DNA from 3 places in the Ferrimonas gelatinilytica genome. Region 1 is predicted to be linked to each of the others. Evidence: predicted binding sites of a transcription regulator. Region 1 holds the regulator's gene; each other region holds the start of a gene.

The links. Region 1 encodes LexA, which represses DNA repair genes until DNA is damaged. Its sites were predicted from a motif close to TACTGTATNNNNATACAGTA; they were not measured.
Region 2: the regulator LexA is predicted to act here: its motif matches at 5,488-5,507, upstream of ABD997_RS04785 (DNA topoisomerase III).
Region 3: the regulator LexA is predicted to act here: its motif matches at 1,527-1,546, upstream of recN (DNA repair protein RecN).

The regions. Positions count from the first base shown of each region.
Region 1 is NZ_BAABLF010000014.1:143,729-151,124, reverse strand. Features, by position in the region: gene ABD997_RS11840 (DUF2909 family protein) at 1-62, shown strand, start outside; gene ABD997_RS11835 (cytochrome c oxidase subunit 3) at 93-965, opposite strand; gene ABD997_RS11830 (cytochrome c oxidase assembly protein) at 979-1,530, opposite strand; gene ctaD (cytochrome c oxidase subunit I) at 1,531-3,150, opposite strand; gene coxB (cytochrome c oxidase subunit II) at 3,164-4,702, opposite strand; gene ABD997_RS11815 (hypothetical protein) at 4,929-5,378, opposite strand; gene lexA (transcriptional repressor LexA) at 5,378-6,001, opposite strand; gene plsB (glycerol-3-phosphate 1-O-acyltransferase PlsB) at 6,237-7,396, shown strand, end outside.
Region 2 is NZ_BAABLF010000005.1:520,341-527,736, forward strand. Features, by position in the region: gene ABD997_RS04765 (monovalent cation:proton antiporter-2 (CPA2) family protein) at 1-894, shown strand, start outside; gene bamJ (BamJ family beta-barrel-assembly machinery protein) at 955-1,425, opposite strand; gene pdxY (pyridoxal kinase PdxY) at 1,575-2,471, shown strand; gene ABD997_RS04780 (hypothetical protein) at 2,473-3,321, opposite strand; gene ABD997_RS04785 (DNA topoisomerase III) at 3,442-5,424, opposite strand; gene ABD997_RS04790 (23S rRNA (adenine(2030)-N(6))-methyltransferase RlmJ) at 5,563-6,402, opposite strand; gene efpL (elongation factor P-like protein EfpL) at 6,550-7,125, opposite strand.
Region 3 is NZ_BAABLF010000001.1:160,798-168,193, reverse strand. Features, by position in the region: gene recN (DNA repair protein RecN) at 1-1,508, opposite strand, end outside; gene nadK (NAD(+) kinase) at 1,752-2,636, opposite strand; gene grpE (nucleotide exchange factor GrpE) at 2,731-3,318, shown strand; gene ABD997_RS00800 (L,D-transpeptidase family protein) at 3,391-4,080, opposite strand; gene ABD997_RS00795 (DMT family transporter) at 4,249-5,157, opposite strand; gene dnaK (molecular chaperone DnaK) at 5,450-7,357, shown strand.

The sequences.
Region 1 (7,396 bases):
TGGTACTGCTTATCCTGGCTATCGCCAGCGGCCTGGTGCCGGTTAACCCGCGCCCCTACTAACTGGGCCTCGAACATCCCAGGCCAGCGTGGTTAGAGCACGTATACGAAGACAAACAGGCAAAGCCAGACAACGTCCACGAAGTGCCAGTACCAGCTGGAGGCCTGGAAGCCAAACTGCTTCTCGGCACTGAAGTGGCCTTTCAGCACCCGGCCAAACATCACCATCAGCATGATGGTACCCAAGGTCACGTGCATGCCGTGAAAGCCGGTGAGCAGGAAGAAGGTGTTACCGTAGATCCCGGAGCTGAGGGTCAGTCCCATCTCCTGGTACGCATGCAGGTACTCCTCCACCTGGAGAAACAGGAAGGCAACCCCCAGCAGGATGGTGATCCCAAGCCAGGTGGTGAGCACCCGGCGTTTACCCTGCTCCAGTGCGACGTGGGCCAAATGGAGCGTGACGGAGGAAGCCACCAGAATGAGGGTGTTGTATAGCGGCAGGCCGGTCCAGGGCATCGCCTCGGTCTGACTGCCTCCCGGCGTCGTCAGCAGCGGCCAGACCGCTTCGAAGCCGGGCCAGAGCACCTCGTGGGTCATGGCGTTGTTGCCTGCCCCGCCAAGCCAGGGCACCGCGACCATGCGGGCATAGAAGAGGGCCCCGAAGAAGGCGGCAAAGAACATCACTTCGGAGAAGATGAACCAGGACATCCCCTGTCGGAAGGAGCGATCCATCTGGGCCGAGTAGAGTCCGCTCATCGACTCCTGAATGACATTGCGAAACCACCCCACCAGCATAAAGAGGATCACCGCGATCCCGGTCAGCAGCACATAGCCACCGGGGCCGCCACCGCTGTCGAGGCTACTAACGTAGGTGCCGGCGCCCAACGCGATTAAAAACAGCCCCACGGCACCGATGATGGGCCAGGGACTCTGGGCTGGAACATAGTATTTCTCGTGTTGCTGCATGATTTGACTCTCCTTAGCCACGCCCCATCGCCTGCTCGGTGATGTTGTAGAGCGTGTAAGACAAGGTCAGGGTTCGGATCGACTCAGGCAACTCCGGATCCACGTAGAACACCAACCCCATTTCCGCCTCTTCGCCTGCGGCAAGAGGCTGGTTATTGAAACAGAAACATTCGATCTTAGAGAAGTAGAGCGCGCCGGTGCCGGGGCTGACTGAGGGGATCGCCTGCCCTACGGTGCTTTCGCCGGAGCGATTTCGGGCCAGGAACGCCACCTGATGTGTTTCCCCAGGATGTACCTGGATCCGCTCGGTTACTGGCTTGAACTCCCAGGGCATGTCTCCCCGGACGTAGGTCACGAACTCCACGGTGACGGTGCGACTTTCATCCACCCCAGTACTCAATGCCGCCACCTCCTGGGAGGTTTTGCCATTGATCCCGGTGATGTCGCAGAAAACGTCATACAGGGGCACCAGGGCAAAGCCGAACCCGAACATTCCCACTACCACCAGCAGCAGCCGGGCCGCGAGGCGCCCGTGCTGTGCCGGTTGCGATTGCGGTGCGTTCATCTACTTCACCACCGGCGGGGTATCGAAGGTGTGCAGTGGTGCCGGTGATGGCACGGTCCACTCCAGCCCCTCCGCCCCGTCCCAGGGCTTGGCGGGGGCTTTCTGGCCACCGCGGATGCACTTGATCACCAGTGCCAGGAAGATCAGCTGGGACAGGCCGAAGGCGAACCCGCCGATGGAAACCACCTGGTTGATGTCGGCAAACTGCAATGCGTAATCCGGAATGCGTCGCGGCATCCCCGCCAGTCCCAGGAAGTGCATGGGGAAAAACAGTACATTGACCGAGATAATGGAGCACCAGAAGTGCCACCGTGCCAGGGTTTCCGAGTACATGTGACCGGTCCACTTAGGTAGCCAGTAGTAGGCCGCCGCCATGATGGAGAACACCGCCCCGGTCACCAGGACATAGTGGAAGTGCGCAACCACAAAGTAGGTATCGTGGTACTGAAAGTCGATCGGGGTAAGCGACAGCATCAGGCCGGACAGGCCGCCGATGGTGAACAGTACGATAAACGCCAGGGCAAACAGCATCGGCGCCTCGAAGCTAATCGCCCCCCGCCACATGGTGGCGACCCAGTTGAACACCTTCACCCCGGTGGGGACCGAGATCAGCATGGTGCAGTACATGAAGAACAGCTCTGCCGCCACCGGCATGCCAGTGGTGAACATGTGGTGCGCCCACACCAGGAAGGAGAGGCCGGCGATGGAAGCGGTGGCATACACCATGGAGGCATAGCCAAACAGCTTCTTGCGAGAGAATGCCGGCACGATAGCGGAGATCACGCCGAATGCCGGCAGGATCATGATGTAGACCTCTGGGTGGCCGAAGAACCAGAAGATATGCTGGAACATCACAGGATCACCGCCACCGGCGGCATCGAAGAAGCTGGTGCCGAAGTACTTGTCGGTCAGCACCATGGTGACCACCCCGGCCAGTACCGGCATCACCGCGATCAGCAGGAAGGCGGTGATCAGCCAGGTCCAGACAAACAGCGGTAACTTCATCCAGGTCATCCCGGGTGCCCGCAGGTTGACGATGGTCACGATGACGTTGATCGCCCCCATGATGGAGCTGATCCCCATGATGTGTACCGAGAACACGAACAGGGCGGTGGAGTCACCGGAAAAGGTGGTCGACAGCGGGGCGTAGAAAGTCCAACCAAAGGCGGGGCCACCCCCCTCCATAAAGAGACTGCCGATCAGCAAGGCGAAGGCAAAAGGCAGGATCCAAAAGCTCCAGTTATTCATCCGCGGCAGTGCCATGTCCGGTGCCCCGATCATCATCGGGATCATCCAGTTGGCGAGGCCAGTGAAGGCGGGCATCACCGCCCCAAACACCATGATCAAGCCATGGACCGTGGTCATCTGGTTGAAGAAGTGGGGATCCACCAACTGAAGACCCGGCTGGAACAGCTCAGCGCGGATCACCATCGCCATCGCGCCACCGATCAGGAACATGGCGAAACTGAACCAGAGGTAGAGGGTGCCGATCTCTTTGTGGTTGGTGGTCAGCAGCCAGCGTCGCCACCCCGTAAGGTGGTGGTCATGGTGGTGAGTATCACTCTGTGTCTCGACGTGCCCGAGCTGATCCTGCTGGGGGGTCTTTAAAGCCGTTGTCATTGTTGCTCTCCTGCTACTGGCCGGCCACGGCGTCGACATCGGTGGCCTGGATCAGGTCACCGGTTTGGTTGTCCCAGGCATTGCGCTGGTAGGTCACCACCGCCGCCAGCTCTCTCGCGCTGAGTTGGCCGGCAAAACCCATCATGGCGGTACCGGCCCGGCCTTCGGCCACGATTGAGATATGCTCTGCCGGCTCGCCGAGGGCGATCGCACTGCCGTTGATGGCGGGGAAGGCCCCGGGTACGCCCATGCCGTTGACCTGGTGACAGGCCGCACAACGTCCGTTGTAGATTTCGCTCCCCAGCGTCATCGCCTGTTCCAGGGTCAGGGCAGCCGTCGTTTCGGTGCTGGCCTCAATGGCAGAGGTGGGCTCGACAACCTCGTTGGGCTCAGTGTGCTTTGCCCCGGTTCCGGCCTCGTCAGGCTCGCCGCCATTAAGACGGTCGTTGACTTCACGGGTCTGGATCACGTCGCCGGTGTCGTTACCGAAGGCGTTGCGCTGATAGGTCACCACCGCCGCCAACTCCTTCAGACTGAGCTGATCCGCAAACGCCTGCATCGCCGTGCCAGTCTGGCCGTGGGCAACGATATCGATATGCGCCGCCACGTCCCCGAGCGCCACGGGACTGCCCTTGATCGCCGGGAAAACCCCTGGCAGTCCCATGCCGTTGGGCTGATGACAGGCGGCGCAACGACCGTTGTAGACCTGCTCCCCCAGGGTCATGGATTCGGACAACCCCAGTTGCTCGGACAGGGAGTCACGCTCGGCGGCCTCGGCATCGGCGGCCAGGCGCTTCTGCTGCTCCAGCCAGAGATCAAACTCCGCTTCGGGCAACACCTCCACCACCACCGGCATGTAACCGTGGTCTTTGCCGCACAGCTCGGCACACTGACCCCGGTAGATCCCGGGCTCAGTCACCCGAGTCCAGGCTTCATTGATAAATCCCGGGTTAGCATCCTTTTTCACCGCGAAAGCCGGTACCCACCAGGAGTGGATCACATCATCGGAGGTCAACAGGAAACGCACCTTTCGATTGGTGGGCAGAACCAGGGGCTTATCCACTTCCAGCAGGTAGTTCTCGCCCTTAGCGGCTTGATTTTCTATCTGCGCTTTCGGCGTCGACAGCAGGCTGTAGAAGCCCACATCCTCACCGAAGTATTGGTAGTGCCACTTCCACTGGGAACCAGTGATCTGGATGGTGAGATCCGCATCGCTGGGATCTTCCATCGCGATCAAGGTACTGGTCGCGGGCACGGCCATACCGATGAGGATAAGGAAGGGCACCACGGTCCAGGCGATCTCCACCTTGGTGCTTTCATGGAAGTGGGCGGGAGTCGCACCTTTAGATTTGCGATGCCGGATCAGCGAGATAATCATCACGCCAAACACCACGAAGGCGATGGCACAGCAGATATAAAAGATGGTCATGTGCAGGCTGTAGACCTGCTGACTGATTTCGGTGACCCCCGGGGTCATATTCCAAAGCGAGGCTTTGGCCATGAAGGGCGTCGCCATCCATGGGGCCATCCAGGCCAACAGCTTGTACTTCACAGACGCTTCTCCTCTGAGCATTGCTTTCGCAACGTCCAGAAAGAGCTTGCACAGTACGACTCAGCCCTATGTCAGCTCCTTCCCCGAAATGGGCATGGGCATACGCGATAGAGCTGCGCAACATCTGCCTTTACTGCTGCCAAGTTTTCTAATTGAATTCGTAAGTTAAGCTACAGGCTGAGTAAAAGTTGATCAAGAACATCCTGCAGGCAGGGCGGAGAGTGTTTCAGTGAACCGGGTTGGCCAGGTGGAGGATCTCCCCACGCTCACCGTGAAACAGGTAAGCGGAGCAGTGGGCACGGCGTTGGACCAGCTGCAACCGACGCCGATCCCGCGCATCCAAAACCGGCAACCAGCCCAGCACCAGGGCGCAGGTCGCCCCTGTCAGGGCCTGCTCCAGGGCCCAGAGGGCCTCAACATCGTCGCTGCTACGGACACGCAGTACCCGGCGGCTGTCGACACCGGCCCGAGCCAGCGTGGCAGCCCAGTTTCCAGCGGGGGGATTGATCAGTACCACCCAGCCCTGCTGACCCGCAGCCTCAGCCGCTGCCGGCAGCACACGTTGGAGCCCGGCACCCGGGCTGTCATGACACTGGGTGTCCATAGCTGGCCAGGCACGACGCGAGCTCTGCCATAAACCGGGGTGATTGAAGCGCGTTCCCTGCTGCAATTTCATTATTGCCAGTCTCCATTGCGTACCACTCCGACGGCGAGGCCTTCGATGGTTAGCGGAGTCTCCTTGAGATCCACCACGATGGGGGCGTACTCCTCATTTTCCGCATGGAGATAGACCACATTGCCCCTCTTCTGGAAGCGTTTCACCGTCACTTCGTCGTCTCCAACCCGGGCCACCACCACCTGGCCGTTTCTTGCCTCACGGGTCTGGTGTACCGCCAGCAGGTCACCATCTAGGATCCCGATCTCCTTCATGGAGTCACCGCGAACCCGCAACAGGTAGCTGGCTTCCGGATGGAAGAGGCTGGGATCCATCTGGTAGTGCGATTCGACATGCTCCTGGGCCAGGATGGGTTCGCCGGCGGCGACCCGGCCAATCAGTGGCAGTCCCAGCTGCTCGGGTTCAGGTTCGTTAAAGAGGATTCGGATCCCGCGCGAGGTACCGGGGACAATCTCGATATACTCCTTACGAGCCAACGCCTTGAGGTGCTCCTCCGCGGCATTGGCACTGCGAAATCCCAGTTGCCGGGCGATCTCCGCCCGGGTTGGCGGCATCCCTGTGTCCTGCATATGTTGGCGGATAAGGTCAAAAACCTGCTCCTGTCGCGGCGTCAGCGGCTTCATGGCATTCCCTGTTTATTCGTACAGTAGAGATACTGTAATCATATACAGGTATCTGGTGATTTCAACACCATCCTCATCATAAGTATTAAAAAAGCGCTTCCAGAGGTCTGATCACTATGACTTTTTACCGCTTATCCGGGCCTCTTAAGCGCCAACCGCCCCTTGGCTGCTGCCAGCGTTTAGCTTTGGGTGTACACTCTGCGCCTACCGTTCTAAGCCCAAGAGAAGCAGACGCGTGAGCCACAAGACCCTCAAGCCCTGGCAGCAACCGATCAACTGGATGCAGAAGCTGTTGGTAAAAAGCAAACCTATCCCGGAAAACCCGGTGGAGGAGCTGGATCTCGATCTCAATCGGCCCTTGGTTTATGTCTTGCCTCATGACGCCTTTTCCGATCGTCTGGCCCTGCACGAATGCTGTCGGCGTCTTGGGCTGCCGAGCCCCTTCGCCCCCCTCACCATTAATGGTGAACCTGTCGCCCGGATGGTGGCGCTGGCGGAGGCTACCCCGCTCTTTGGTCGCGGCAACAGCACCGACTTCAAGGGCCAGTTCGAACGTCTGCTGGAACTTCACCGCCAGGATCCTGATCTCGATATTCAGGTGGTTCCGGTAAGCCTGTTGTGGGGCCGCAACCCCGGTAAAGAGGTCAGTGTCAGTGCGACCCTGCTCAACAAGCCCAACCCGACCTGGCTTCGCAAAACCGCCATCATCACCGTACTGGGCCGCGACAACTTTATCCGCTTCTCCCGCGCGGTCTCTCTGCGCTACATGGCCGATAATCACGGTACCGACAGCACCATCGCCAACAAGCTGGCCCGGGTCGCTCGGGTACACTTCGGCCGTCAGCGCACCGTGGCTACCGGCCCCCGGTTGCCGGATCGTCAGGCCCTGTTCCACAGCCTGCTGGCTGACGAGGCGATCAAGGAAGCGATCGCCGAAGAGGCGCGGAGCAAAAATATCAGCGAAGAGAAGGCTCGACAGCGGGCCCATGAGTACCTGGACGAGATCGCGGCCGACTACTCGGAAGGCCTGGTGCGTATCGGGGATCGTTTCCTGGGCTGGCTGTGGAACAAGCTGTATAAAGGGATCAACGTCCGCGGCGCCGAGCAGGTACGTCAACTGTCCCAGGATGGCCACGAGATCGTGTTCGTCCCGTGCCACCGCAGCCACATGGACTACCTGCTGCTCTCCTACGTAATTTACCAGCAGGGAATGGTGCCGCCGCACATCGCCGCCGGGGTCAATCTCAACTTCTGGCCCGCCGGACCCATTTTCCGCCGCGGTGGCGCCTTCTTCATCCGCCGCTCCTTCAAGGGCAACAAGCTCTACTCCACGGTGTTCCGTGAATACCTGGACCAACTGTTTAAGCGCGGCTACTCAGTGGAGTATTTCACCGA
Region 2 (7,396 bases), on a different contig from region 1:
GTGATCCCACCGGATCTCATGCCGCTGCTGTCCCTGGTGGTGGCCCTGTCGATGCTGCTGACTCCCCTGCTGTTCATCCTCTATGAGCGGGTTATCCTGCCCCGCTACAGCGCCCAGGAGAGCCGCGAGGCGGACCAGATCGAGCATCACAGCCCGGTCCTGATCGCCGGAATGGGACGCTTCGGCCAGATCGTCAGCCGCGCCCTGACCGCCTGTGGCATCCAACCCGTGGTACTGGATCTTTCCCCCACGCAGATCGAAGCGATGCGCGCCGTGGGGATCCCCGCCTACTACGGGGATGCGACCCGGCCCGACCTGCTGTTTAGCGCCGGCATCGATGAGGTGCGCCTGCTGGTGGTGGCCATCGATGATCAGGAGCGGGCGGTAGAGCTGGTACAGCACTGTCGGCAACACCACCCTCACCTGACCATTCTGGCCCGGGCCTGGGACCGGGGCCACTACTACCGACTGCGTCAGGCCGGTGCGGATCTGATCACCCGGGAAACCCTCGAGGGCTCACTGCAGGTCGCCAACCAGGCATTGGTCGCCCTCGGTACCCATCCCTTCACCGCAGAGCAGCAGATCCGTGCCTTTCGTCGTCATGAACATGGCACCCTGGACGAACTCTTTCGTCTTTGGCAGGAGGGAAACGACTGGCGCGCCAACGCCGCGTACCGGGCCAACTTCCTGGCCACGGTTCAGCAGGCCAGTACCGTGATGAAGCGCGATCGCAGCGACCGCCACGCCAACTACGCCCGAGCCTGGGCCCCGCCGCCCAAGGGCTACGCCAACGATCTGAGCGAGGAGGACGCCAGTCACTACCCCGCCCAGGAGGAGAACGGTGGGTCGACGGAAGAGCAAACCGGTCCCTCCCCCTCTTCATCGGGTCGATAAGCACAACGAAAAACGGCTTGCCCGAGGCAAGCCGTTTTTACCAACCCTTTCAGGCGGCGCTCAATCGATGTCGAGCAGTTCCACCTCGAAGATGAGCATGGAGCCCGGGGGAATGCTTCCCACTCCGCGATTGCCATAGGCCAACTTGGCAGGAAGATAGAAGCGGTTCTTCTGCCCCACCACCATGGTCTGCACCCCTTCGGTCCACCCGGGGATCACCTGGTTCAACCCGAAGGTCGCCGGTTGGCCCCGCTCTACCGAGCTGTCAAACACAGTGCCATCCAGCAGGGTGCCATGGTAGTGCACCGTTACCCTATCCGTTGCCTTGGGAGAGACGTCGCCCGCCCCCTCTTGCAGTACCTCGTACTGCAAACCGGAGTCGGTCACTTCCACCCCCTCCCTGCTGGCGTTCTCCTGTAAGAAGACTTCGCCAGCGGCTTCGTTATGCGCCACCTGCTTCTTGTTGGTCAGGTTGCGCTGGTAGAGCCACAGAGAGGCAGCAATAATCAGGATAGCGAGTACGATTTTCAACGGAGATCTCCGGTGTCGATGGCTTGTGGTTGCGCGCAATGTAGCAGAATCTATCGAGATTTGTGAACTCCGCCAATCTAACTGGGCAGGAGGTAACCCGCTTCTGGTCACTCCGACGCCAACAGGTGACTCCCCCGGACGCTTCCCTTATGCTGTGCGCCCGCAACCTTAACGATGGTGATGACAACCCGATGAATATCCTCTCCATTCAATCCCACGTGGCCTATGGCCACGCCGGCAACGCCTCGGCGGTCTTCCCTTTGCAGCGGATGGGCTGCAACGTGTGGCCGGTCCACACCGTGATGTTTTCCAATCACACCGGGCATGGCAGCTGGCGCGGGCCGGTGTTTGCCCCGGACACGGTGGCGGAGGTGATCCAGGGGATCGAGGAGCGCGGCGTGCTGCCGAGTTGCGAAGCGGTGCTCTCCGGTTACATGGGGGCCCCGGAGATGGCCAACGTGATCCTCTCTGCCGTGGCCAAAGTGAAAAGCGCCAATCCCGACGCCCTTTACTGTTGCGATCCGGTGATCGGGGATATCGACCGGGGGATCTTCGTGCGCCCCGGCGTCCCGGAGCACTTTCGCGATACCGTGGTGCGCCATGCGGATATCCTCACCCCCAACCATTTCGAGGTGGAGTTTCTGACCGGCCGCAAAGTGACGGATCTCCCCTCGGCACTGGCGGCAGCGCGTCAGCTGATCGCCCTAGGGCCAAAAATCGTCCTGATCACCAGCCTGTTGCGAAGCGATGGCCCGGCGGACCAGATCGAGATGCTGGCGGTGAGTGAGCAAGAAGCCTGGTTAGTGGCGGCGCCGCTGCTGCGGTTCCCCACACCAATGAACGGCTCCGGTGACGCCACCACGGCCCTCTTCCTCGCCAAGTTCCTGCAGAGCCAGGATCTCAAGGTCGCCCTGGAGCATGTAGCCGGGGCGATGTATGGCCTGTTCGAGCTGACCCACAGCCGCAACAGCCGTGAGCTGCTGCTGATCGACAGCCAGGATCGCCTGGTCTCACCGCCGCAACAGTTCACCGCCCAGCCGGTTTAGCCTAACCCGGGTCCGGCCAGCGTACGCCAGCCTGGCCCAACCTACGGTAGGCCGCCTGACCGCTGAGCTCCATCTCGTCCAGCGCCACCCAGTTCATCCCGTTCGCCTGGTACCAGGCCTGACGGGCAGAAAACGCCTCATCCGGTTCCGTGATCGGCAGCTCCAGGTAGAGATCCGCCAGGGGCAGGTAGAAGGGCGCAACCAGCTCAAGTTCCCCCGGGAGCGGCTGGAAACAGGCAAACGCCACCCCCTGCAGGTAGAGAAAGTTGGCCAGGGTGAGCTGCGCCAAGGTGCAGACGTAATGTCCATCCAGCGTCCGGTACTTGGCCTCGAAACGCTGCTTGAAACTGTCCACCGAGCTCTGGGTGGAGCGCCGGTCCGCATCACTGCCCCGATAGGCGGACAACGCGGCCTGAAAAGCGGCCTGGGTCAACAGGGTTTTCGGCCAGCGACTGATGGGCCGGCCATCCTGGGGGGAGATCCCCTGGCAGCCCCCTTGGCGGCGGCCCGCCAGGGTCACCCACCAGTCCCGCTGCCAGCGCTGCAGGTAGCCACAGACCTGCAGCAAACCGCAGAACTCGGCGTCGATCAGTGACAGCTCGGCCGCCAGCTGCTCACTGGGCAGGGTACCCGACTCCTCGGCCAGGAGGAGATCCTCAGGCCAGACGACAAAACGGCCAAACTTTTCGCTGTCGCTGGTCTCACCACCGAGCCGCTGCCCCCACTCGGTCAACTGCCACTGCTGGGCCTGGCGACGCAGGTATCCGCTGCGCTCCAGCCGCTCGAACAGCCCCTTGGCCGGCAGGTCCAACCGCTTAGCCAATGCCGAGGTTGAGATCTTCTTCGCCATCCATCCACCCTTGCTCAGTTACCAAACCCTGTACTGGTCAGGCTGCTCAAGTTACCAGCCCATCCGTGTGGCACCAACCGCTCTCTTCGCCTTGGCCCAACCTCCGCAGGCGCGGCCTGTTCAAGAAGCCGAACTACGGGACGCGCTGTGCTTCGACGTCCCTTTCCCTTTACGCCTGCCCGCCACCCCAGATCCACTGCGACGACCACTGCCCTTTCGGCCTCGCCTTACCGGCGCCGGGATCCCGGACAGGGAGGTCGGGGGAGAGGCGGTCCGGGCAGCCTCTACCATCTGCGCTATCTGTTGTTCCAGTGCCACCATGAAGGGGCCATACGCAACCCTCTTCTGTGCCATCTCCTGCAGCTGGCTCTCCCAGCGCGCGGTCATATCCGGGTAAGTGGCGCTCTCGGGCAGTGCCCCGATCAGCCCCCGACCTGCGCTGGTGGCTCGGATCGCCTTGCCTTCCCGGCAGAGAAACCCCCTCTTAAACAGCAGCTCCAGGATCCCCGCCCGGGTCGCCTCGGTGCCCAGACCATCGGTTTCACGCAGGATCCCCTTGAGGGCCGGATCCTGGACAAAGCGGGCAATGCCGGTCATCGCCTGCAACAGGGTGGCCTCGGTGAAAGCTTTGGGCGGCTCCGTCATGCAATCTTTGATCTCGCTGCCACTGCAAATGAGCGTCTCCCCCTCAACCAATGAGGGCAACGTCTGGCCGGTCTCCTCCTGCTCCGCTGGCGGGCTTTTTCCCAGCAGGGCGCGCCAGCCTGCAACCTTAAGTCGTCGGCCCTTGGCCACGAACTCGCCTCCGGCGATCTCAAACACCAGGTGCGCATGAGCAAAGCGGGCCGCAGGATAAAACTGCATCAGGTACTGACGGGCGATCAGCCCATACACCTTGGCCTCACTGGCGGAGAGGGCCTTTGTCGAAGCCCGCTTAGCGGTGGGGATGATGGCGTGGTGGGCCGTCACCTTGGCATCGTTCCAGCAGCGGCCACGCAGTGACAGGTCGGCACCGGACGCCGCCTCTGTCAATGGCGGGTGGTTCTGAGCGATGGCGGACACCACCGACGGCGCTTCGGCCCTGTGGTCCTTGGGCAGGTAGCGACAGTCCGAACGAGGGTAGGTGATCAGCTTGTGGCCCTCGTACAGCTTCTGGGCACAGGCAAGCACCTCGCTGGCGGAGAGCCCGTAGCGTTTGGCCGCATCGATCTGCAGCGCCGACAATGAATAGGGCAGCGGCGCCCCCTGGGACTTCTCCTCGTAGCTGGCCGTCACCACCTTGGCGGGCTGATCCTGGATACGCCCCGCAACGTGCTCCGCCAGCTTGCGGGCCAGCAGGCGACCATCCTCGTCCAGCCAGGCGGCGCAGGCATCGCTGGGCTGCCAACGAGCCCGTATGGGCCCCTCTTCATGGGCGATCAGGGCATCAAGCTGGTAAAAGGGCCGTGGTACGAAGGCCTCGCTCTCGGCATCGCGCCGAACCACCAGGCCCAGCACCGGCGTTTGCACCCGCCCCACGGATAACACCCCGGTGTATCCGGCCCTCCGCCCCAGCAGCGTGAACGCCCGGGAGAGATTCATACCGTAAAGCCAGTCGGCACGGCTGCGGGCCAGCGCCGAGACCGACAGTGGAATGTAATCCCGGTTCGGCTTGAGCTTACCCAGGGCGCGACGCACCGCGTCGGGGTTGAGATCGGCAATCAGCAGCCTCTGGGTGGCGGCTTTACGCTCGGCGCTCACACCCAGGTGATCGATCACCTCGTCCACCAGCAGTTGCCCTTCGCGATCCGGGTCCCCGGCATGAACCAGGGTGCCCGCCTGCTTGAGCAGTTTGCGGATCACCGCCAACTGCTTCCCCATGCCACGGCGTGCCTTGAGCTGCCACTGGCTCACCTGGATCGGCAGATCCTCCATTCGCCACTGCTGATACTTGGCGTCATACTCCTGGGGTTCCACCTGCTCAAGCAGGTGGCCGACACACCAGGTGACGCAGTCGCCATTACCCACTTCGATATAACCCTCATGCGGACGATGGGGCTTGGGCAGGACCGCCGCTATGGCGCGTCCGAGGCTGGGTTTTTCTGCAATATAAAGATGTTCCATGGCGGGAGCCGCGACAAGTGTTAAAAGCAGAGTACCCAAGGCGTTGGTGACTGGCAACAAAAAGCCTGTACTTATGTACAGGCTTTTGGGAGATAAAGCCGCCGCGCGGGGCGGGGCCTCGTTAAGCCCGCGGCGCGCCTACTCGGGCACCATCCACTCCAGCCGGAAGCGAGCCTGGGGAGACTGCGCCAGGGTCTGGGTCAACCAGGGCAACAGCGTTTGCATCTGCTGCTCCAAGGTCCACGGCGGGTTGATCACGATCATTCCCGAGCCGGTCATTCCCCGCTCGTTGCTGTCCGAACGCACGCAGAGCTCTATCTGCAGGATCTTACGTACACCGGATTGCTTCAGCTGCCGTTCGATAAAATCGACATCCTGCCGATACACCACCGGATACCAGATGGCGTAGGTACCTGTGGCCCAGCGCTTGATCCCCGCCAACACCCCTTTCACCAGATCCCGGTATTCATCCTTGAGCTCGTAGGGCGGGTCGATCAATACCACACCGCGGCGCTCCTGCGGGGGAAGGCTGGCCTTCAAACGCTGGTAGCCATCCTCCTTGAAGATCCGAGCACGCCGATCGCCACTAAACTCCTGCATCAGTCTCGGGTGATCGCTTGGATGCAGTTCGGTCAAGACCAACCTGTCCTGCTCCCGCAACAGGCGCTGAGCGAGCAGAGGACTGCCCGGGTAGTAGCGCAGATCGCCATTGGGGTTCAACGCTTTTACCGCCTTGAGGTAGGGGTGCAGCGGTTCCGGGCAGTCCTGCTGCCACAAACGCCCTATCCCGTCGACATACTCCCCCGTCTTTTCGGCGTGGGCATCTTTGAGATCGTAACGGCCCGCACCGGAGTGGGTGTCGTGGTAAATGAAAGGCTTGGGTTTGGCTTTGAGCGCCTCGAGGATCAGTGCCTGAACACTGTGCTTAAGCACATCGGCATGGTTGCCCGCATGGTAACTGTGACGGTAGGAGAGCATGGATAAACTCGTGAAGAAAAGTTGCGCCTATTATCGCCCAAGCACGGGGAAAAAACCGCTTCCCGATAGCGCTTGGGGTGAGCAAAGGCCGTGGCTCGACACAAAAAAGCCCGAAGCAGTGCTTCGGGCTTCTCAAAGAGCTGAGGCCTATTTGCCGTCGGCACGGCTCATGAACTTCCCTTCGGCGGTGTTGATCTTGATCTTTTCACCGTTGGAGATGTATTCCGGCACCTGAACCACCAGCCCCGTGGTCAGGGTCGCGGGTTTGGTCCGGGAGGTCGCCGAGGCGCCCTTGATAGAAGGGTCGGTCTCGACGATCTCCAGTTCCACGGTGGAGGGCAGTTCAATCGCCACCGGCATCTCATTCACCGTCAGTACCTGCAGGCCCTGGGTCTCCTCGGTGATGTAGAGCAGCTCCTCGGCGATGCTCACCTTGCTGAAATTGAACGGGGTGTAGTCTTCGTTATCCATGAACACATACTCGTCCCCATCCACGTAGGAGAAGCTGACCTGCCGTCGACTAAAATCCGCCAGGGTGATCATCTCCTCCGCCTTGAAGCTCTCGTCCGCCTTGGCGCCGGTGGCCACGTCATAGAGGCGCATCCGGTAGAGACTGGCACCGGCACGACCACTGGGGGTCAGCTTGCTGATCTCTTTAACAAAATACACTTTGCCGTTGTGTTCAATGACGGCATTTTTCTTTACTTCACTGGCCTTTGGCATGCTTAAAACGTCCGGTTAGCGTGTTTGCAAGCAAACTACCATTTAATCAGTTTTAGGCAAGTCCCATCGGAGCGTTCTGTAGCCACATGAAAAGGGCAACGGCAGGAAGCCATCGCCATTCAAAATTAGGACTTGGGGCCGGGAGGTTGGGCCAAGCGATCCGCCAGTTTATCGATGGCCTTATCGACCAGGGGGCTTACGACGGGCACCAGCAGTGCGGAAACAATCAGGCAGGTCAAAATCATTCAGTGGTCATGCCAGCATCCTGCCG
Region 3 (7,396 bases), on a different contig from region 1:
ATGTGCTGGTGACCGTTACCGGCGACCTGGGGGAGATGAGTGACGCAGAAGACCTGGGTAGATTGTCCCAACTGACGCAGCATCCTGCCCACCACCGCAGCGGTGGGGCCGGAGATCCCCACATCCACCTCGTCAAAGATTAAGGTAGGCGTGGCCACCTTGCGAGCGGTGATCACCTGAATCGCCAGACCGATTCGGGACAGCTCACCACCGGATGCGGTGCGTGCCAAGGGCTGCATCGGCTGGCCCGGGTTGGTGCAAACCATAAACTGGACGCGATCCGCCCCCTCGGCGCTGAGGCGTTCAGGCTGATGTTGAAGATCGATCTGGAAGCGGGCGTGGGGCATCGCCAATGCTTTCATGTTGGCGGTCACCAGCTTATCCAGTTCCTTGGCGTAGCGTTGACGGCTCTTGTGCAGCTTGAGGGCCGCCGCGCTGACCTCCTCCCGGGCCAGTTGTCGCTCTCTGTGCAGTTGTTGCAATTGGTCATCATCGCCGGCCATCTGGACCAGTTCATCCGCCAGGGACTGGTGGTGCGCCGCGAGGTCAGAGGGAGGAACCTGGTGTTTGCGCGCCAGGCTCATGGCCCGGGATAGCCGTTGCTCTAGCTCATGGAAGCGCTCCGGATCCAACTCCAGTTTACTGTGGTAGGCATCCAGCTCGTTGCTGCTCTCCTGGATCTGGATTATCCCCTCATGCAGCATGGTCAGGACGTTACTCAGGCTCGGGTCATTTCCATGCAGCGACTCCACTTCGCTGATGGCTTGGGACAGCAGACTTTGTACCGACACGTCCTCACCCTCGCTCAGCAGGTAAAGCGCACGTTGGCTCTGCTCCATCAGGCTGCCGCTGTTGGCGAGGCGCTTATGCTCCAGTTCGATCTGCTCGAACTCGCCCGGCTGTAGGGAAAACTCGTCCAGCTCCTGCACCTGGTACTCAAGCAGTTGAGCGCGTGCCTGGCGCTGGGACTGGGCCTGCTCCAGGCGCTCGATGGCGCTGTCGATCTCCTTCCAGCGCTGATAGCCCCGGCGACAGTCATCGATAAGTCGTTGGTGTCCGGCGTATTGATCCAGGAGGTCCAACTGCACGTCACCATGGAGCATGCTGTGGTGGGCGTGCTGACCATGGATACTGACCAGCAGTTCCCCCAGGCTCTTAAGCTGTGCCAGGGGCACCGGGTGACCGTTGATCCAGGCCCGGGAGCGGCCCTCGGTGGAGATGGTGCGGCGCAGGATGCACTCTTCATCGTTCTCCAGGGCATTATCCTTCAGCCATTGGCGTGCCGCCGGAATGGCGGAAAGCTCGAAGCGTGCGGAGAGTTCCGCACGTTCGGCGCCGGCACGCACCATGCTGGCTTCGCCACGGCCGCCGAGACAGAGGCCAAGGGCATCGATGGCAATGGACTTACCCGCTCCGGTTTCCCCGGTGATGCTGGTCATCCCGGCGCAGAAATCCAGCTCCAAAAATTTCACGATGGCAAAGTGACTGACGGTCAGCTGAGTGAGCATACTGCATCCTTGTCGAAGTACTGTATGAATAAACACTGTATATGGAGACAGTATATGGGGAATGTGTGTGCAGTAAAGGCCGGCGGCAAGAAAATTTCATCGGCCCCGGGAGGGTCGGAAGCCTCCGCTATTGAAAGCGCGGATTGATGAGGGAGGGAAGAGGTAAGTTCGACGGTTTACGAGCGTCATTAAAGAGGGATGTGCCTCCTATATCTGGGCGTAGAGGAGGGGAAGAGGAGCCGTTTAGAACAGTTTGCTGCCCCAGCCTAGCTTGCTGCGCAGGACTTCGAAGTAGTTGCGTCCCTTGGGATGGATCAGGCGCAGGGCATGGTCCGCTTTGCGGATGATGATCTCGTCGCCGGGCAGGGCGGCAAGGGTAACATGACCGTCGCAGCTGACCTCCAACGGCCGATCACCCATCTCGGGGGAGGCGATCAGCTTCACTTCGCTGTTGCCGTCGACAACGATAGGGCGGCCGGAGAGGGAGTGGGGGAACATCGGTACCAGGATCAGGGCATTAAGATTCGGAGTCAGGATTGCCCCGCCGGCGGAGAGGGCGTAGGCGGTGGAGCCGGTCGGCGTCGAGGCGATCATGCCATCCGCGCGCTGGCTGTACATGAACTGCCCATCAATATAGACCTCGAACTCGATCATATTGGCGACCCGCCCCGGGTGGAGGACCGCTTCATTGACCGCGCTGTTGGAGGCTTTGAGTTCACCGTGACGATACACCTCCGCCTGCAGCAAAAAGCGATGCTCGGTGTCAAATTCGCCATCCAGCACTTTACTCAAGGGTGATTCGAAGCCATCCGGCGGCAGGTCGGTCAGGAAACCGAGATTGCCCCGGTTCACCCCGATAACCGCCACATCGTACCGGGAGAGCACCCGGGCAGCGCCGAGCATATTCCCGTCACCTCCGACCACAATGGCCAGGTCGCATCGCTCCCCCAACTCGTTAAGGGGCAGGTTCTGGGCTTCGACATCCTCCAGCTGCTTTCCGACCCGCTGCTCAAGCAGCACCTCGTAGCCCTGGCCCGTAAGCCAGTGGTAGAGTAACTCTATGGTCTGATTGGCGCCCTCGTGGTTGGGCTTGCCGATGAGGCCGATGGTATGAAAGGTTTTGGTCATCGATTTTCCGGGCCAGAGGGGCCTTGAAGTGGCAGATTTCGTCCCCATAATAGGCTCAGTGTTTTCGTGAATAAAGTGGTTTGGCGGAGTTGTGATGAGCGACGAGCAGCAAAAAGTAGTGGATCAAGAAGAGATTAATAATGAGCAGGCCGCGGAGGTGGAAGCCGAAGAGGTGAAGCAGGACGCGGTAGAGGTTGATCCTAACGTGCAGCGTATCGCGGAGTTGGAGGCAGAGCTCGCGGCAGCGAAAGAGACCATCAACAATCAGAAAGATTCTGTGGTCCGTGCCGCCGCCGAGGTGGAAAACATTCGCCGTCGCACTGCTCAAGATATTGAAAAAGCTCGTAAGTTTGCTTTGGAGAAGTTTGCCTCCGAGTTGTTGCCTATCCTGGATAACCTAGAGCGCGCACTGGAGATCCCTAACCGGGAGGAGGAGCTGGTGAAGCCCGTGCTTGAAGGGGTAGAGCTGACCCAGAAGAGTTTCCTCGCCAGCATCGCCAAGTTTGGTATTGAGCCGGTTGATCCCCAGGGTGATGAATTTAACCCGGAACTGCACCAGGCGATCTCCATGGTTCCGAGCCCCGATCACCCGGCCAATACGGTCATGACGGTGATGCAGAAGGGGTATACCCTCAATGGGCGCCTGTTGCGCCCTGCCATGGTGATGGTGTCCCAGGGCTAACACCTTGCTGATTGAACCAAATAACAACGCCTCCCCTTGGGAGGCGTTGTTATTTCTAGGCTGCGCGAAGCGTTATCGACTGACCATGGTTACAGGGGTCTGCAACTCCGCCAGGCTGGCCTGTATCTTGTCGTATTTCTGCTCCACCCACTCCGGGACGCCGGCGGGGCGGATCAGCGGTTCAAGGCGGGGATCCCGGGGGGTGATCACCATCTCGATGTTGTTCAGACCAATATCGTGGGCCAGAACGAACAACTCCTCGATGTTGTCGTCGCCCATGGCCAGGCACCCCCAGGAGACCTCCTGACCGTGGATGAAGATGTTGTTACCCAGGGCATCCCGCTGTTCCAACTCACCGTAGAGGCGATCCAACCGGTTGGGGTAATCGATGCGCAGCGAAAGGTGGAAAGCACTGTTAGGGTTGGCTGCATCGATGCGGTACACCCCTTCAGGGACTTGAAGGTCTCCTTCGCGCATCTTGGGGCGCAGGCTGCCACTGAGTTTCAGGATGGGGTAGTCCCGCAACTTGTGCCAGTTCAGGCCCTGATCCTGCAGCCAGACCTCCATCCGCTGGGCATCCTTGATGGCAACCCACTTGGCGGCCCGGATCTCCATGTCAAAAGGCAGCTGTTGCCAGTAATCAAACAGGCGCTCCCGAGCCACCGGCCCGAAGTGTTCCATCACCTCTTCAACGGTTCGCGCCTGCCCCCAACTCAGGGCGGGCAGCAACAGCGCGAACAGCCCCCATTTCCAGTTTTGCACCTTGTTCCCCGCTCCCGGCAAATTGATTTTGGGCGGCCATTCTCCACACATCGGAGGGGCAATCAATCCCTGCACCCAATCCCAAGCATAAGCAGTTGCAGGGATCCGCTGCAAGCACCGGATATGTCGAAACAACTTTCTGAGAAAAAGATTGTCATCGCCCAAGGTTCAGGGCTTCGCGGTGGCGTCCTGGCGACGCCACCTTGGCCCCAGTTGCTGGATTGCCAGGCCAACGACGATCAATCCGAGGCCTGCCAGTGTGCTCATGGCGATCGCTTCGCCAAGGAAGCGGCTGATGAAAAAGAGCGACAGGAAGGGGCCCAGGAACACCAGGTTGGAGAGGGGGGCGGTATGGGTCGCGCTGCGCATGGCACTGAGCCAGAGCACGAATGTCAGCCCCATCTCGAACAGGCCCACATAGAGTGCGCCGACAATGCCCTGCCAGGGGGGGAGAACCAGTTCTCCGCGCCAGAGGCAGACAAGTGCAATCAGCGGGATGGCGATCAGGAAACTCAGCAGCAGGCTGGCGGTGGGATCCCCGCTGTCCTTGGTGTTGACGATCCAGTAGAGCGACCAGAATAGGGTCGACAACAGCGCCAGCCCGACGCCTACGGGATTGTCGAACTGCAGTTGGAGCAGGTCGCCACCGGTCGCGATCACCACCACTCCGGTGTATGCCAACAGGGCCGCCAGCAGGTCCCAGGAGCGCAAGCGTTGGCCCAGCATCGGCACAGCGAGCAGGCTCAGGAGAATGGCCCAGGTGTAGTTAAGGGCCTGAGCCTGCTGGGCCGGCAGCCGGTCGTAGGCGGCAAACAGGGTCAGGTAGTAGAGGAAGGGGTTGAGCACGCCGGCTTTGATGAAAAGAGCTGGGGTCTTACGCCACTGCACTCTCAGCAGGCCTAATCGGCCCTGGTAGGCAAGGATCCCGGTAAGGGCAATCGCGCTGCTGAAACTGGCAAAGAGCAGCAGCTGCGCCGGGGTCATGTAACTCAACGAGAGCTTGAAGGCGGTGGCGACCGTGGACCACAGCAGTACCGCCATCAGCCCCAACTGCATTGCCCGACGTTGATTTTTCACCCTTTACCTCCAAGCCTGGTCTGGGACCGTGAACGATTATTGTCCCCCACACCTTTGTCGTTCGGTGCGTTGGCGCGAAGGGCGCAATTATACCCGCGGTAACGCCGCCGTGGTGGCGCCGATGAACTTTTTTCCCGGCCTGCCCTTGAAAGCCGTTGGGGCGCCCCCATTTACCTTGTCAGCAGAGGGGTGAAAAAAGTTGGTGGCGAGTGCTTGAAAGCGTCGGACATCAACCCCAAATACCCCTTAATACTTAAGAACCGCGTTGTTTCAAGATTTTTGGAGGCACTCGATGGGTAAGATCATCGGTATTGACCTGGGCACCACCAACTCCTGTGTGGCTATTCTGGATGGCGGCAAGCCGCGTGTAATTGAAAACGCCGAAGGCGACCGCACCACCCCCTCTGTTATTGCTTACACCGACAGTGAGATCTTGGTGGGCCAGCCGGCGAAACGTCAGGCAGTAACCAACCCGCACAACACCCTGTTTGCGATCAAGCGACTGATTGGCCGCCGCTTCAAAGACGAAGTGGTGCAGCGTGATATCAACATCATGCCGTTCAAGATCGTTGAAGCGGACAATGGCGACGCCTGGGTCGAAGCGCATGGCAACAAGATGGCTGCCCCTCAGGTTTCTGCGGAAGTCTTGAAAAAGATGAAGAAAACCGCAGAGGACTACCTTGGTGAAGAGGTGACAGAAGCGGTTATTACCGTACCAGCCTACTTCAACGACGCACAGCGCCAGGCGACTAAAGATGCCGGTCGTATTGCGGGCCTGGAGGTCAAGCGTATTATCAACGAGCCGACCGCCGCGGCCCTGGCCTACGGCATGGACAAAAAGCAGGGCGATAACATCGTTGCTGTCTATGACCTGGGTGGCGGTACCTTCGATATCTCCATCATCGAGATTGACGAAGTGGACGGCGAGCACACCTTCGAAGTGTTGGCGACCAACGGTGATACTCACCTGGGTGGGGAAGACTTTGACAACCGTCTGATCAACTACCTGGCGGACGCCTTCAAGAGCGAGCAGGGGATCGACCTGAAGAATGATCCGCTGGCGATGCAGCGTCTGAAAGAGGCGGCGGAGAAAGCCAAGATCGAGCTCTCCTCTGCCCAGCAGACTGACGTCAACCTGCCCTACATCACTGCCGATGCCACTGGTCCGAAGCACCTGAACATCAAGGTAACCCGTGCCAAGCTGGAATCCCTGGTGGAGGACCTGATTGTTCGCTCCCTGGAGCCGCTGAAAGTGGCCCTGCAGGATGCCGACCTCTCCGTTTCCGAGATCAACGACATCATCCTGGTGGGTGGTCAGACCCGGATGCCGAAAGTTCAGCAGGCGGTAAAAGATTTCTTCGGCAAAGAGCCGCGTAAAGATGTGAACCCTGACGAAGCCGTGGCCATGGGTGCCGCAGTACAGGGGGGCGTTCTTGCCGGTGACGTGAAAGACGTGCTGTTGCTGGATGTGACTCCGCTCTCCCTGGGTATCGAGACCATGGGTGGCGTGATGACAGCGCTTATCGAGAAGAACACCACAATCCCGACTAAGAAGTCCCAGGTGTTCTCTACCGCCGAGGACAATCAGTCTGCCGTGACCATCCACGTGCTGCAGGGTGAGCGTAAGCAGGCACAGGGCAACAAGTCTCTGGGTCAGTTCAACCTGGAGGGGATCCAGCCGGCGCCCCGTGGTATGCCGCAGGTCGAAGTGACCTTCGACATCGATGCCGACGGTATCCTGCACGTATCTGCCAAGGACAAGAACACCGGTAAAGAGCAGAAGATCACCATCAAGGCCTCCTCCGGCCTGTCCGAGGATGAGATCAACGCCATGGTGAACGAAGCCGAAGCTCACGCGGAAGAGGACAAGAAGTTCGAAGAGCTGGTTCAGGCGCGCAACCAGGCAGATGGTCTGGTGCATGCTACCCGCAAGCAGGTGGAAGAGGCCGGTGAAGCCCTGCCTGCCGAGGATAAGAGCAAGATCGAAGAAGCGGCCAAGGCTGTGGAAGAGGCTTGCAAAGGCAGTGACAAGGAAGCCATCGAAGCGAAGACCCAGGAGCTTATCCAGGCCTCCGCCAAGTTGATGGAGATCGCCCAGCAGAAGGCACAGGCCGCTCAGGGTGGTGAGTCTGCTCAGGCCAAGACCGCTGATGACGTGGTTGACGCTGAGTTTGAAGAAGTTAAAGACGACAAGAAGTAACCTCTTGTCTTCCCCTTCTAAACTCTAAATAAGCGGGCG